One region of the Nonomuraea sp. NPDC050227 genome, then DNA from elsewhere that is predicted to be linked to it. Evidence: riboswitches for the same ligand, from Rfam matches in the RefSeq annotation. Region 1 holds a riboswitch; the other holds the start of a gene.
What was found. A riboswitch is a leader RNA that binds a small molecule or an ion and turns the genes downstream of it on or off. The one in region 1 is predicted to bind cobalamin.

Region 1 (7,429 bases):
CGATCGACTCCTCCGGCACCCGGCGCATCGTGACGAGCATGTCGTGCCGGAGCAGGTCCAGCGGCAGGTTCACCACCCTGGACGAACGCGGCACGTCGGGCAGCTCGCCGCGCTCGACCGCCCGGCCCACGATCGTCTCGAACGCGGTCGCCCGGCCGGGCGGCAGCAGGGTGTCGCGCAGCTCGGTGAGGCTGGTGCCGGCCTCCCGGAAGTAGTCGGCGAGCTGCACGCTCATCAGCGTCAGCATGCCCGCGCGGTCGTCGCCGGCGTTGCGCAGGAACCCGACGGCGTCCTCGCGCAGGCTGCCGGTGTCGGGCACGTCGATCAGCCGCCAGAACTTGGCGAGGGTGGCCAGCAGCAGGTCGTCGCGCCGGGGCCAGCGCCGGTAGAGCACCGGGCGGCTGGTGCCGGCGCGGGCGGCGACGGCCTCGAAGGTGAAGCCGTGGTAGCCGTGCTCGACCAGCACCTGCCAGGCGGCGTCGAGGATCGCCTCCTCCAGCGCGGGGCCGCGACGGCGGGACGCGCCACCGGGGGCAGGGTGCTTGAGATTCACTTGCGTATCTTATCCCGGCGCTCTACGGTGGCCGGAATTAGATACAGCCCTGTACCCAAAGGACCGTCCATGATGTTCGACGTCATCGTCGTCGGCGCCGGGCCCGCCGGCCTCTTCCTCGCCTGTGAGCTGCGCCTGGCCGGCGTGCGGCCGCTGGTGCTGGAACGACGGCCGGAGCCCGACCTGTCGGACAAGGCCCACGGCCTGGCCGGGCAGGTCGTCCGGCTGCTGGACCACCGCGGCCTGTTCGAACGCTGCGGCGGCCGGGGCGTCCCGGCGCCGGCGCCGGGCCACTTCTTCGGCGGGATGCCGTTGCCGCTGCACACGCTCGGCGAGGCCAACCCGATGTACCTGCTGCCCTGCGACCAGCGCGACCTCGAACGGGTGCTCGCCGCGCGCGCGGCCGAACTGGGCGCGGAGGTGCGGCGCGGCCAGGAGGTGATCTCCTTCGGCCAGGACGCCGACCGGGTCGAGGTCGTGACCCGCGGCCCCGGCGGCGCCGAGACCACCCTCACCGCCCGCTACCTGGTCGGCTGCGACGGCGGCCACAGCATGGTCAGGAAGGCGGCGGGCATCGGCTTCCCCGGCGTCAGCGACGACCACGTCGTGGACCGCTCGGCCCTCATCGGCCCGAGCGAGCACGTCCGGATCCTGCCCGGCGGGCGCGTCCTGATCGAGGGGCTCGGCGAGATCCCCGCCCACTTCCACCGCACCGATCGCGGCGTCTTCACCCTCCTGGCCCACGACCCGCGGCGGCCGCTGATCAACACCGCCGAGTGGGAGGAGCATCCGGCGGGCGGCTTCCCGGGGCCGGGCGCGCCGATGACGCTGGCCGAGATGGAGAAGAGCGTCGAACGCGTCCTCGGGGTGCGCCTGCCGCTGAGCCCGCCGCCCGAGGGAGCGCCGGTCATGCTGCGCCGGCTGTGCGGGCGCAACACCCGGCTCGCCGACCGCTACCGCGCCGGACGCGTCTTCATCGCCGGCGACGCCGCCCAGGTGAGCCACGGGCCCACCCTGAACCTGGCGCTCCAGGACGCCGCCAACCTGGCCTGGAAACTCGCCGCCACGCTCCGGGGGCAGGCCCCGGAAGGGCTCCTGGACAGCTACGAGACCGAGCGCCGCGCGTGCGCGGAACGCGTGGTCACCCAGACCCTGGCCGCGACCGCCCTGCTGGCGCCCGGCGCCGAGGTCACCGCGCTACGACGGCTGTTCGCCGAGCTCCTGGGCCGTACGGAGAACCTGCGCATGATCGCCGAGCTGATGGCGGGCGGCGACGTCCGCCACGACATGGGGGAGGAGCGGCCCGCCGGGCCCACCGGCTGGTTCGCGCCGTCCCTGGCGCTGACCACCGGCGACGGGCGGCCGCGGCGCCTGGCCGAGCTGATGCGCGACGCCCGCCCCCTGCTCCTGGACCTGACCGGCGGCGACGCCCTGGCCGCCGCCGCCGCGCCCTGGCTCGGCCGGGTGCGCCACGTGGCCGCCACCGCCGCCACCGCCGCCGACGCTCCCGCCCCGGCGCTGCTCGTCCGGCCCGACGGCTACGTCGCCTGGGCGGGCGCGGGCCCCGACGGCCTCAGGGCCGCCCTCGCCCGCTGGTTCGGCCCGAGCTGAGCCGGGCCGTCCGTCCGGACGGGGAGGGGTCACTCCGGGCTGGTGAGGCGGGCCAGCACGATGCCGCCGACGATCAGCGCCAGCGCCGCCATCCGGCCGATCGACATCGGGTCCTTGTGCACGACGACGCCCAGGGCGATCGCGCCGACCGCCCCGATGCCGGTGAAGACCGCGTACGCGGTGCCGACCGGGAGGGTCTTCATCGAGTACGACAGCAGCCAGACCGCGGCCACCATGAGGACGAAGCAGATCAGCGTGGGCAGCGGCCTGGTGAAGCCCTGGGTGGGCTTGATGCTCTGCGCCCAGGCGATCTCGACCAGCCCGGCCAGCCCGAGGATGAGCCAGTTCATCGTCAGAACTCCTTCCCCAGGTCGCGGGCGCCGCGCAGCGCGGCGGCGTACAGCTCGTCGTGCTGGGCGCGCAGGTGGAACAGGCCGGGGTCGACGCGGGAGTTGGCCAGCTCGGCGGCGACGACGGTGGTGTCCTCGACGGCGAAGTGGCCGGCGAAGAAGTCACGCAGGTAGCGCTCCTGGTAGTCGAACCTGGCCTTGGGGGCGCCGGGCGAGTAGGCCCCGCCGCGCGCGGTGGTGACCACGAAACGCCGCCCGGCCAGGGACATCTTGGGGAAGGTCACCTGGTCGAGCCAGGCCTTGAGCGCCGACGGGATCGAGTAGTTGTACATCGGGGTGGCGATCAGCACCACGTCCGCGGCCACCAGCTGCGACAGCAGCGGCTCGACGATCGCCCAGGCGGCGGCCTGCTCCGGGGTGCGGGCGGCCTCGTGGTAGCGGGAGATGTCGGTGATCTGGTTGGCCATGACGTAGTCGCACAGCTCGGTCCACGCCTCCCCGATGTGCGGCACCGGCTCGGCGGCCAGGTCGCGGTGGACGTAGGTGCCCTCGGGGTGGGCGGACCGCCACGCCTCGGCGAAGGCGTCGCCGAGCTCGCGGCTGATCGAACGGCGTCGGGCGCTGGCGTCCAGGTGCAGCAGAACGGCCATGGGAGGGGCTCCTCGAAATAAGTGGACATGACGTCCGTTTTGCGGTCGAGGTGACCGTAGCAACTAAGCGGGCACGTTGTCCACTTATGTCGGGGTGGGTTAGAGTCGCCGCCATGGAGTCCCGTACCGAGTTGCTGACCGGGCGTCCCGTGGCGGAGGCGGGCCGCCCGCGCGAGCGCGCCGACGCCGCCCGCAACCGCGCCAAGGTGCTCGCCGCCGCGGCCGAGCTGTTCGCCACCCGCGACCCGCGCGGCGTGACCATGGACGACATCGCCAAGGCCGCCGGCGTCGGGCGGGGCACGCTCTACCGCCGCTATCCCGACACCGTCTCGATCGCGCAGGCCCTGCTGGACGAGCACGAGCGCGAGCTGCAGGAACGCCTGCTGCGCGGCGACCCGCCGCTCGGCCCCGGCGCGCCCCCCGCCGACCGGCTCGCCGCCTTCTACGCCGCGATGGTCGGCCTGCTGGACGAGCACATCTCGCTCGTCCTGGGCGCCGAGCAGGGCGCGTTGCGCTACGCCACCGGCGCCTACGGGTTCTGGCGGGCGCACGTACGGGTGCTGCTGGGCGAGGCGGGCGTCCCGGAGACCGAGGCGCTGGCCGACATCCTCCTCGCCCCGCTGGGCCCCGACGTCTACGCCGAGCAGCGCAGGCGCGGGCTCACCCCCGAGCAGATCACCGCCGCCCTGGCCCGGCTGGCGCACGGCATCGTCGCCCGGGACGCCGGGCGCTGACCGCGCCGGCGGCGGCTCAGCTCGGTGGCCCGGCAGTCGAGGGCGAGCGCGTTCCCGGTGATGACGGCGGCGGGGAAGCCGGGCCCATGTCGTCGTCCAGCGCCGGGCTGCGGTGCAGGCGGACGAACCGCTCGCACAGCGCGAGGTCGTCCGGGTCCAGGATCTCCAGCCGGATCATGAAGCAGAACCCGGCGCCGCGCGCGAGAGGCCGGCCCGTCCTCGCCTGCCCGCTCCGGTCGCGGGTTACGCGGTGAGGGCGTCGCGGAGGAAGCCCAGGATGTCCGCCCGCGCGTCCTCGGCCTGGGGGGCCAGCACCGGCATGCTGAGGAAGGCGTGCCCGGCCCCGGGGTACTCGGCCAGGCGGGCGGGGGTGCCGGCGGCCCGCAGCGCCTCGGCGTAGCGGCGGCCGTGGTCGGCGATCGGGTCGTGGGTCGGCACCGCCACGAGCGCCGGGGCCAACCCGCCCAGGTCGCCGGCGTGCAGCGGGGAGAGCGCGCGGGCGTCCGTCCCCTCGGGCACGGCGAGCCGGTGGAACAGCCGCAGCACCGGCACGCTGAGCGTCGGGGTGTCGGCGTACTGGGCCGTCGACGGGTGGTCGAACATCGTCCCGGCCACCTCCACGGCGGGGTTGACCAGCACCTGGGCCTTCAGGGGCAGACCGGCGTCGCGGGCCCTGATCGCCGCCAGGGCGCAGATCAGGCCGCCGCAGCTCTCGCCGAACAGGACGGCCCGCGCCGGGTCGACGCCCCACTGCGCGGCGTGCTCCAGCACGTGCCGGAGCACGTCCCAGCCGTCGTCGGCGGCGGCGGCCAGCGGCGTGTGCCGGTCGAGCAGGCGGTGGTCCACCGAGACGACGACGGCGGGCAGGTGGGCGGCGAGGTGGCTGTTGACCCAGTCGCTCTGCGGCGCCGTGCCGACGAAGCCGCCTCCGTGCACGTGCAACACGAGCGGCAGGACGTCCCCCGGCTCGGCCGCTCGGGGCCGGTGGACCCGGACGCGGATGTCGCGGCCGGGCAGCGCCACCGTCCGCCAGTCGATGGCGGCGCCGGGATCCGGCCGGCCGGTGATCGCCTGTGCCTCGACGGAGGCGCGCAGCCGGTTCTCCGCCTCGACGTAGGCGGCCAGTTCGGCGGGGGTGACGGTGTCCCAGTCCGGCGTGACCGGACGCAGGCCGGTGGTTTCGCTCATGCTCGTCTCCTCAGGTTTTCGCTACTTGAAGTATCGATACCTAAGGTAGCGAAAACGGGGCGTCGCGGGCCTGTGGCGTCGATCACAATCGGGCCGCCAGGCCGGCGGGCGCGGCCCCGTGGCGGACGGCCGGATCGGAGCGTGGGTTCTTCGCAACACGAGATGTTGGGTGTGACTTTTTGATCCGCCCTATATATGGTGTCTCCCGCAGCCGGTTCGGTCGCCCCGCCAGGGCGGCCGAGGCAAGAGGGAACCCGGTGGGAATCCGGGACTGCCCCGCAGCGGTGAGTGGGAACGACCGCCGTCAGACGCACTGGGCCGAAGGCCCGGGAAGCGACGGCCAGTAGGCAGCGACAGCATGCCCATGAGTCCGAAGACCTGCCGGCGCGCCGCGCGCGATCATGCGCGCGCGGCTGGTCCGAGGCCGCGCGGGACGGTGGACGGCACCGGCGAGAGGGCTGTGGCGCCTCGCCGTCCGCCTCCTGCGCGCGTTCTCGGCCACTGACCGAGTTCACGAGGGGAGAGCGCAGTGACGGTCACAGGGGACCCGATGACGGACCTGGCCGGGACGGCGCGGGCGGACGCCGACAGGTCCGCGCCGCGGCGCGTCCAGATGCAGGTGCGCAAGCGCAACGGCACCGCGGAGCCGGTCGACGTCAACAAGATCGTACGTGCGGTGGAGCACTGGGCGACCGATCTGACGGACATCGACCCGATGCGGGTGGCCACCAAGACGATCAGCGGCCTCTACGACGGGGCCACCACCGCCGAGCTGGACCGGCTGTCCATCCAGACGGCCGCCGAGATGATCGGCGAGGAGCCGCAGTACTCGCGCCTGGCCGCGCGGCTGCTGTCGGGCTACATCGACAAGGAGGTCCGCGGGCAGGGCGTGGCCTCCTTCAGCCAGGCGATCCGGCTGGGCCACGCCGAGGGGCTCATCGGCGACGAGACCGCCGAGTTCGTCAACGCCAACGCCCGCAAGCTCGACGACGCCATCGACGTCACCGCCGACCTGCGGTTCGAGTACTTCGGGCTGCGCACGGTCTATGACCGTTACCTGCTGCGCCACCCGTCCACCCGGCTGGTGGTGGAGACGCCGCAGTACTGGCTGCTGCGCGTGGCCTGCGGGCTGGCCGAGACGCCCGCCGAGGCGGTCGGCTTCTACCGGCTCATGTCGTCGCTGGCCTATCTGCCCAGCTCGCCGACGCTGTTCAACTCCGGCACCCGGCACACCCAGATGTCCTCCTGCTACCTGGTCGACTCGCCCCGTGACGAGATCGGCTCCATCTACGACCGTTACGCCCAGGTGGCGCAGCTGTCGAAGTTCGCCGGCGGGATCGGCATCTCCTGGTCGCGGGTGCGCTCCCGGGGCGCGCTGATCCGCGGCACGAACGGGCACTCCAACGGCATCGTCCCGTGGCTGCGCACGCTCGACGCGTCCGTGGCCGCCGTCAACCAGGGCGGCCGGCGCAAGGGCGCGGCCTGCGTCTACCTGGAGCCCTGGCACCCGGACGTCGAGGAGTTCCTGGAACTGCGCGACAACACCGGCGAGGACGCCCGCCGCACCCACAACCTCAACCTGGCCAACTGGATCCCCGACGAGTTCATGCGCCGGGTCGAGGCCGACGGCACCTGGTCGCTGTTCGACCCCGACGAGGTCCCCGAGCTGCCCGACCTGTGGGGCGAGGCGTTCGAGGAGGCCTACCGCGCCGCCGAGCGCGACGGCCGGTACGTCCGGCAGGTCAAGGCCCGCGACCTGTACGCCAAGATGATGCGCACCCTGGCCCAGACCGGCAACGGCTGGATGACCTTCAAGGACGCCGCCAACCGCCTGTGCAACCAGGCGGCCGAGCCCGGCAACGTCGTGCACCTGTCCAACCTGTGCACCGAGATCGTCGAGGTGTCCAGCGACGCCGAGACCGCGGTCTGCAACCTGGGCTCGGTCAACCTCGCCGCCCACCTGGCGGGCACGGGCCCCGGCGGCGACATCGACGGCGGCATCGACTGGGAGCGGCTGCGCGCCACCGTCCGCACCGCGGTCACCTTCCTCGACCGGGTGATCGACATCAACTACTACCCGAGCGAGCAGGCCGCGGCCAGCAACCCGCGCTGGCGCCCGGTCGGCCTCGGCGTGATGGGCCTGCAGGACGTCTTCTTCGCCCTGCGCCTGCCGTTCGACTCGGCCGAGGCCAAGGAGCTGTCCACCCGGATCGCCGAGGAGATCTACCTGTCGGCGCTGGAGACCTCCGCCGGCCTGGCCGAGCGCTTCGGCGCCCACCCCGCCTACGACCAGACGTGGGCGGCCCGCGGCCGGCTCCAGCACGACCTGTGGGGTCAGAGCGG
Region 2 (7,429 bases), on a different contig from region 1:
GACAGCCGGGCCGCGGCCCGCACGTCCTCGGTCGTCACCGTGTCGCGGCCCTGCCAGGCGGCGTGGGCGATGGCCGCGTTCGCCGTCACCAGGTCGGCACGCAGGCCGTCGACCTCGAAGGCGGCGCACACCGTCGCGATCTGCCGCAGCCGGGCGTCCGGCAACCGCACGCCGGGAACCCGGGACCGCGCGGCGGCGATGCGGGCCGACAACGCCGATTCCTCCGCCGTCCAATGATCGGCGAACGCCGCCGCGTCCGCCTCGAAGGCCAGCCGCCGCCGCACCACCTCGGCGCGCTCCTCCGGGTCGCGGGACGCCCTGACCTCGACCGTCAGCCCGAACCGGTCCAGAAGCTGCGGACGCAGCTCGCCCTCCTCCGGGTTCATGGTGCCCACCAGCAGGAAGCGGGCGGCATGGCGCACCGACACCGACTCCCGCTCGACGTAGCACGTGCCCAGCGCGGCCGCGTCGAGCAGCAGGTCCACGAGGTGGTCGTGCAGGAGGTTCACCTCGTCCACGTACAGGACGCCGCGGTGGGCGGCGGCCAGCAGCCCCGGCTCGAACGCCTTCACCCCCTCCGTCAGCGCCCGCTCGACGTCGAGCGAGCCGGCCAGCCGGTCCTCCGACGCGCCGACCGGCAGCTCCACCAGGGCGGCCGGCCGTTCCACCCGCCCGGCGCCGGGCTCGTGCGGCCCGTCCGGGCACTCAGGGTCGGGTACGGCGGGGTCGCAGGCGAACCGGCAGCCGGGCACCACGGACACCGTCGGCAACTGGGCCGCCAGCGCCCGCACGATCGTGGATTTCGCCGTTCCCTTCTCGCCGCGGACGAGCACCCCGCCCACCCGGGGCGACACCGCGTTCAGCACCAGCGCCAGCTTCAGGTCGCCGAGCCCGACGACGGCGCTGAACGGATAGGTGACGATCAAGACTCAGCCTTCCGGTTGACGTGGACCACCCGCCAGCCGTCCCGCGCGACGGTCAGCTCGGTGGTGGACAGAGGGGCCAGGTCGAAACGGGCCGCGCGCAGCGGATCCAGCCCCAGGACATGGCCGAGCGCCGCTCTGATGACGCCGGCGTCGCAGACCACGACGGCCGGCGGCCCGTCCCGTGCCGAGTCGAGCCAGCCCGCCACCCTGGCGGCGAGCGCGCTCAGTGACTCACCGCCGTGCGGGGCGGCGTGCGGGTCGGCCAGCCAGCTCGCCAGCGCGTCCGGCTCCGCCAGCGCGACCCGTCCGTACGGCAGGCCGCGCCACCGGCCGCAGTCCGCCTCCGCCAGGGCGGGAGTCTCGCGGGCCGCCAGCCCCATGGCGGCGGCCGTCTGCCGCGCGGCCCTGCAGGGAGCGGCCCATGCCGCCGCCGCCTCGACGGGCCCCGACGCGGCGGCCCTGGTCAGGCTCGCCGCGTCGGCGTCCTCGTCGGCGGGAAAGCACCCGGCCCGCATCCCCGGTGTCGTGGCATGCCGGACGAACAGCACCTTGCTCAGCTCGGCGCCGCGACCAGCGGGTGAGCCGCGGTACGCCGCTCCGCCCGGTCGCTCGCCCAGCCGAACAGCACGCCGAACGCCGCCCAGAAGACGAGCTGCGTGCCGAGCGAGGCGAGCCGGAACTCCCACAGCAGCGTGGCGGGGAACCCCTCGGGCACCTCATCGACCGGCGGCAGCAACCACCACGCGGCGACGACGGGCACCAGGAACGCGACCGCCGCCGCCGTCCAGCGAGCCCACGGGCCGCCGTCGACGCGGCGGGCCGTCGCCACCGCGATCGCCGTCGCCGCCAGCCCGACGAGGATCATCACCACGTAGAGCAGCGTGCGGCTGTCGATGGTGTCCGGATCGCCCACCGCAGGCGGGTTGGCCGGATACTTCACGAAGGGCACGAGGATGATCGCGGCGAACGCCGTACCGGCCGCGGCCATCGCCAGCCGCCCGTCGGAACGCGGGCCGACCCGCCCGCGCAGTCCGGCGAACACCAGGGCGAACACCCCGCCCACGGCCAGCCCGTAGAGCCCGGTGGCCAGGAACAGCCCCGCCTTCTGCACGGGCCTGCCGACCACGGCGTCCTCGCCGTGGCTGTGCTCGGCCGCTTCGGCGTGGCCGTGCCCGGCCGTCCCGGCGTCCGGATCGGGCGCCTCGGCCTGGGCGGCGGCCTCCTCCAGGGCGATCGCGTGGTCCACGCGAGGTTCACCGAAGGCGAAGGCGAAGGCGCCCGCGATCAGTCCGGCCAGGAGTCCGACGAGCAGACCTCTGGCCAGGAAGGTGCGTACCATGACGGGCCCTCAGTGGCAGGGCACGCCGAGCAGGTGACGCCCGTCGTGCATCAGCTCGTGCAGGAAGGTGCCGGTCTGGGAGATGGCGCCGTTGTCCATCAGAACCAGGTAGGCGACCAGCAGCAGCACGGGCACGGCCAGCAGCAGCCAAGGGCGCAGGCGGGGAAAGGGAATCGTCGACGGGGTGGACAACCCGGTCATGTCAAGCCTCCTCAGGGGTCACGCGTCCCATATCACGAGGTCACGGCTGCCAAGCGACCTGGCTCCCGGGATCTACGTCCCGGATACAGTGGCGCGTCCGCACCGGCATCTCACCGGATTTCCCTTGGACAACCGTGAAATCTACCGGAACGTATCCTTTCCTCACGTTCGCGTCAACATGCGACCGGTGCCCTTGGGCCACCTGCCGCTCCCCGGCGCGCCTTTGCGAAAGGCCCAGAATTTCACCTCGTCGAGTCTGCGGATCTAGCCTGCGTTGGCCATTCGACCGCATATCGACAGCCACGCTGGGCATCGAGCGAATATAGGAGGATCCGGTGCCATGAATGTTGCCCGCGAGGTGCGCGACCGCTATACGGACGCGTTCAACGCCCACGACATGACGGCACTGCTCGGCACTTTCAGCCCGGCCGGGGTGTCCATCAGCCCCGAAGGCGTATCTCAGGGACACAGCGAGCTGGCCTCCTATCTGGAGGAGTTCTGGACGGCGTTCCCCGACGTCCGGGCCGTGATCACGGAGTCCTCCGAGGCCGAGGCCACAACCGTCGACGAGCTTCTCATGGTCGGAACTCACCGGGGGCCGTACACCATGCCCGACGGTCAGGTGCTGCACGCGACGGGCCGCCCTGTCCGTTTGCGATGCTGTTATGTCTGCACAGTGGAAGACGGACTCATCACGAGTTTGCGCCTCTATTTCGATCAACTGGAGTTGCTCACCCAGCTCTCCGACTCGGTGATTCTGCAGCGTCCTTAGCGGGTTGCCGGACGCGACGGATCGCCCCCCGCGTCCGCCCGTCCTGCACCTGACAGATGTACCCTCAGCAGGGCTCTGGTTGATCTTCGCGGCCGGTCGCACTCTGGCCGCATGACGACGGACACACACGACCTGACCGCCGCTGACACGACCCCGCGATGGGGGCTGCGCGGCTGGCTCGTCCTCATCACGTTGTGCGGCGCGACGTTGATGACCGGGCTGGACTACTCGATCATCACGGTGGCGCTGCCGGAGATCGGCAGGGACCTCGGCTTCTCCTCCGCCTCGGCGCTGCAGTGGGTGGCCACCGCCTGCCTGCTGCCGACGGCCGCGTTGATGCCCTTGTTCGGACGCGCGTCCGACATGGTGGGCAGGCGCCGGTTGTTCGTCATCGGCGTGGCGGCGTTCTCGGTGTTCTCGTTGCTGGCCGGGCTGGCGCCGACCCCGGGGCTGCTGGTGGCGGCCCGCGCGGGACAGGGCGTGGCCGCGGCCATGATCGGCCCGACCGCGCTGGCGCTGATGACCGGCACGTTCCCCGAAGGGCCGCAGCGCACCAGGGCGCTGGGCGTCAACGGCGCCCTGCTGTCGCTGGGCTTCGTCGTCGGGACGATCGGCGGCGGGCTCATCACCAGCGGCCTGAACTGGCGCTGGACGATGCTCATCCTGTTCGCCATCGGCGTCCTGGTCATGACGGGCGCGGTGACGGTCGTGCGGGAGACGGCCGTACGCGGCCGGGCCAGGCTCGACGTGCCCGGCGCGCTGCTGGCGAGCGGCGGCCTGTTCGCCCTGGTCTACGGCATCTCGACCGGCGGGGCCGCGGGCTGGGGCAGTCTGCCGACGCTGGCGACCTTGACGGCGGCGGCCCTGCTGCTGGGCGCGTTCCTGGCCGTCGAGGCGCGGCACGCGGCCCCGCTCGTCCCGCTGCGGCTGCTGCGCCGCAGGACGGTCAAGTGGGGCATGACGGTCGGGCTGGTCACCTTCGGGATGTGCGGCGGCGCGACCCTGCTGCTCAGCATCCACATGCAGGACGTCCTGGGCTACACGCCGCTGCAGACCGGGCTCGGCTTCCTCGGGGAGGGCGTCGCGGCCCTGGTCGCGGGCAGCTTCGCAGCCAGGATGATCAGCACGCGAGGGACGGCGGCGACCATCGTCACCGGCCTGACCGTGCAGGCCGCCGGCACCGCAGCCATGGTGTTCCTGCCGGCCCAGGGCGGCCTGGTCCTGCTGCTGGCGACGTCGGCCACGATGGGGTTCGGGCACGTCCTGACGGTGGTGGCCGCCGTCACGACCATCACGTCCGGGCTGGGTGAGGCCGACCAGGGCGTGGCGGGCAGCCTCGCCCAGATGCCCACCTTCGTCGGCGCCGTCGGCGTGGCGGGGCTCACCGCGATCGCCGCCGTCCGTACGGACGCGCTCGCCTCCGCCGGCACCGAGGCGTCGGCCACCCTCGGCGGCCTGCACGCCGCCTTCCTGGTGGCCGGCGCGGTGGCGCTGGCCGGCGCCCTCGTCGGCGGCGCCCTCCTGCGCCGCCCGGCCCTGGCCGCGTGACCCGCCCCTGAGGCCCTACGGTGAGACGGCGGCGGCCAGCTCGGCCAGCCGCCGCAGCCGTTCCTCCGACGGCGAACCCGCCTCGGCCTGGAAGACCGTCACGCCCTGCCCCTCGTCGTCGGGCGTGCGCAGGAGCTCGGCGGTGAGGGTCATGACGCCCACTTCTGGATGGCGATAGTCGCGCGAGATGGAGGCGCAGTTGCTCACCGGGTGCTCGGTCCACATCGCACGGAACTCAGGGCTGAGCGCCAGCAGCTCGTCGACCAGCGCCTTCAGCCCTTCGTCGGTGGGGAAGCGGCTCAGGGAGCCCTCCAGGTAGGCGATGTCGTCGCGGGCCTTCTGCGCCCAGTCGGCGTACAGCCCGCGGGAGAAGTCCAGCTCCAGGAAGTCGAGGCGGACGAAGTTCGGCTTCTCCGCCCCCCCGAAGGGCCAGTGGGGGGCGAGCAGCGCGTGCGCCGGACGGTTCCAGGCCAGGATGTCGCCCCGCCGGCCGACCGCGATCGCGGGCCGGTCGGTGAAGGCGTCCACCATCAGCCTGATGCCGGGACGCAGCTGCTCGGGCTTGGCCCTCGCCCCGGCCCGGGCGGCCCTGGCCAGCCGGTGCAGGTGGGCCAGCTCGTCGTCGTCCAGCCGCAGGACGCGGGCGACTGCGTCCAGGACGTCGTCCGAGACGTTGGGGCTCTGCCCCTGCTCCAGGCGGGTGTAGTAGCCGACGCTGACTCCGGCCAGCGGCGCCAGCTCCTCCCTGCGCAGCCCCGCCACGCGCCGATGCCTGACTCCCGAGCTCAGGCCCACGTCCTCGGGACGCAGCCGGGCCCGTCGGGACCGCAGGAACTCGCCAAGTGCAGAAGCGGGATACATAGCACCAAGACTGCCAAACTCCCCACCCGCAGAAGGCCGTCCGGCGCCCTCAGCGGCTGATGGAGATCGCGCCCTGTCGGGAGGGACCGTCGACGGTGGTCCAACTGCTCACAGGCGTGTCGCTTCGCCTGTCACGAGGCCCGCGTTCTGGAGAATCAGCCCGACGGTCCGGGCCAGGGTGCTGCTCTCGTCGATGATCGTCTCCGTCGCGCCGGGCAGGACGTCCTGTTCGAGGTACCACCGCCGCATGTCGTCGAAGCTGAACTGGGTGCGCTGGCACATCACGTCGAGCAGCCCGATGTTCACGCCGTCCGCCTTGTCGCGCTCGCGGAGGATCTCCCGGCGTACGACGTCCTGACCGATGAGGGCCATGCCGCGCTGGTCATACGTTTCCCGCACGGTGCGGGCCACGGTGGACTTGCCGGATCCGGAGTTGCCTCGAATGACGATCAGGACGGTGTTCGGTGAGCCGATGAGCACCGTCCGACAGTACCGGGGGTGCCGCCCGTCCTGCGGCGAGCTTTGCAGGAACGCTCTCACCTGGTCCTCTGGACGGCCGTCGGCGCGGCGGGTGGGCGGGAGTCAGGCGGCGGTCGGGGCCTGGTGTTCGGCGGTCTTCGGTGACGTCCGTGGCCGGGGCAGGACGAGGTAGGTGAGGGCCAGTCCGATCAGGCTCAGTGCCGCGCCCGCCAGGCCGGTCCACCGCAGCGCGCCGGCGGCGACGATCGCGCCGCCGATGACCGAGCCGGCCGCGGCCCCGAGGTTGAAGGCGCCGACGTTGGCGGAGACCGCCAGGTTCGGGGCGGCGCCCGCGTGGTGCAGGATCAGTCCCTGGAGCGGGGCGATGGTCGCGGTGGCCAGCAGGCCGAGCACCAGGACCGCGGCCACGGCGGCAGGCTGCCACACCACGGCGAACGGGACCAGCAGGAGCGTCCCCGCCAGCCCGCCGAAGACCCCCCGTACGGTGGCGCTCATCGACTTGTCGGTCAGCCGTCCGGCAGTGAGGTTGCCGATGAAACTGCCCGCGCCGTAGGCGAGCAGCAGACCGGAGACCGCCGCGGTGGAGAAGCCGGAGACGCGGATCAGCAGCGGGGCGATGTAGGTGAACACCGTGGCGACCCCGGAGAAGCCCACCGCGGTGGTGGCGATGGCGAGCAGGACCGGCCGGCGCGTCACCACGCGTACCTCGTCACGCAGTCGCGTGGACGGCGCCTCCTGCCGGGGCAGGACGGCGGCCAGAAGCATGGCGCCCACCAGTGACAGCACGGTCAGCACGGCGAAGGGAGCCCGCCAACCGGCGCTCTCCCCGAGCAGTGCCCCCAGGGGCACCCCGAGGAGCGTGGCCACGGTGAAGCCGGAGGCCACGGTGGCGATGGCCGAGCCCGTCCGCTCGGCCGGGACCACCCGGGTCGCCGTCACCAGTGCCAGAGCCAGGAAGGCGGCGTGGCTGAGCGAGGACACCACGCGGCCTGCCAGGAGCAGGCCGAACGACGGCGCCGCCGCGCTGATCGCGCTGCCCGCCGCGAACAGCAGCATCAGCCCGACGGCGAGCCCCTTGCGCGGCAGACGCGAGGTCAGCAGGGCCATGAGCGGCCCTCCGGCCACCACTCCGAGCGCATAGGCGGTCACCGCCTGTCCGGCGGTTCCCACGGAGACGTCGAGATCAGCTCCGACCTGGGGCAGCAACCCGGCGATCAGGTACTCCGAGGTGCCCACGACGAAGACGCTTGAGCACAATGCCGCGAGCGTCGCGAAACCCTTGTCCATCTTCATGCCGTAGAC

Region 2: linked by a shared signal. The riboswitch ahead of ACIBK9_RS13800 (CbtB domain-containing protein) and the one ahead of ACIBK9_RS35340 (ribonucleoside-diphosphate reductase subunit alpha) in region 1 are both predicted to bind cobalamin.

Annotation. Positions count from the first base shown of each region.
Region 1 covers NZ_JBITJF010000010.1:384,765-392,193, reverse strand. Annotated here, with positions in the region: gene ACIBK9_RS35375 (TetR/AcrR family transcriptional regulator) at 1-553, opposite strand, end outside; gene ACIBK9_RS35370 (FAD-dependent monooxygenase) at 623-2,164, shown strand; gene ACIBK9_RS35365 (multidrug efflux SMR transporter) at 2,194-2,514, opposite strand; gene ACIBK9_RS35360 (FMN-dependent NADH-azoreductase) at 2,517-3,164, opposite strand; gene ACIBK9_RS35355 (TetR/AcrR family transcriptional regulator) at 3,278-3,898, shown strand; gene ACIBK9_RS35350 (hypothetical protein) at 3,915-4,076, opposite strand; gene ACIBK9_RS35345 (alpha/beta hydrolase) at 4,142-5,086, opposite strand; cobalamin riboswitch at 5,282-5,487, shown strand; gene ACIBK9_RS35340 (ribonucleoside-diphosphate reductase subunit alpha) at 5,616-7,429, shown strand, end outside.
Region 2 covers NZ_JBITJF010000003.1:294,754-302,182, reverse strand. Annotated here, with positions in the region: gene ACIBK9_RS13815 (VWA domain-containing protein) at 1-926, opposite strand, end outside; gene ACIBK9_RS13810 (histidine phosphatase family protein) at 923-1,474, opposite strand; gene ACIBK9_RS13805 (CbtA family protein) at 1,480-2,265, opposite strand; gene ACIBK9_RS13800 (CbtB domain-containing protein) at 2,275-2,466, opposite strand; cobalamin riboswitch at 2,501-2,630, opposite strand; gene ACIBK9_RS13795 (nuclear transport factor 2 family protein) at 2,807-3,238, shown strand; gene ACIBK9_RS13790 (MFS transporter) at 3,350-4,786, shown strand; gene ACIBK9_RS13785 (helix-turn-helix transcriptional regulator) at 4,802-5,647, opposite strand; gene ACIBK9_RS13780 (AAA family ATPase) at 5,756-6,187, opposite strand; gene ACIBK9_RS13775 (MFS transporter) at 6,230-7,420, opposite strand.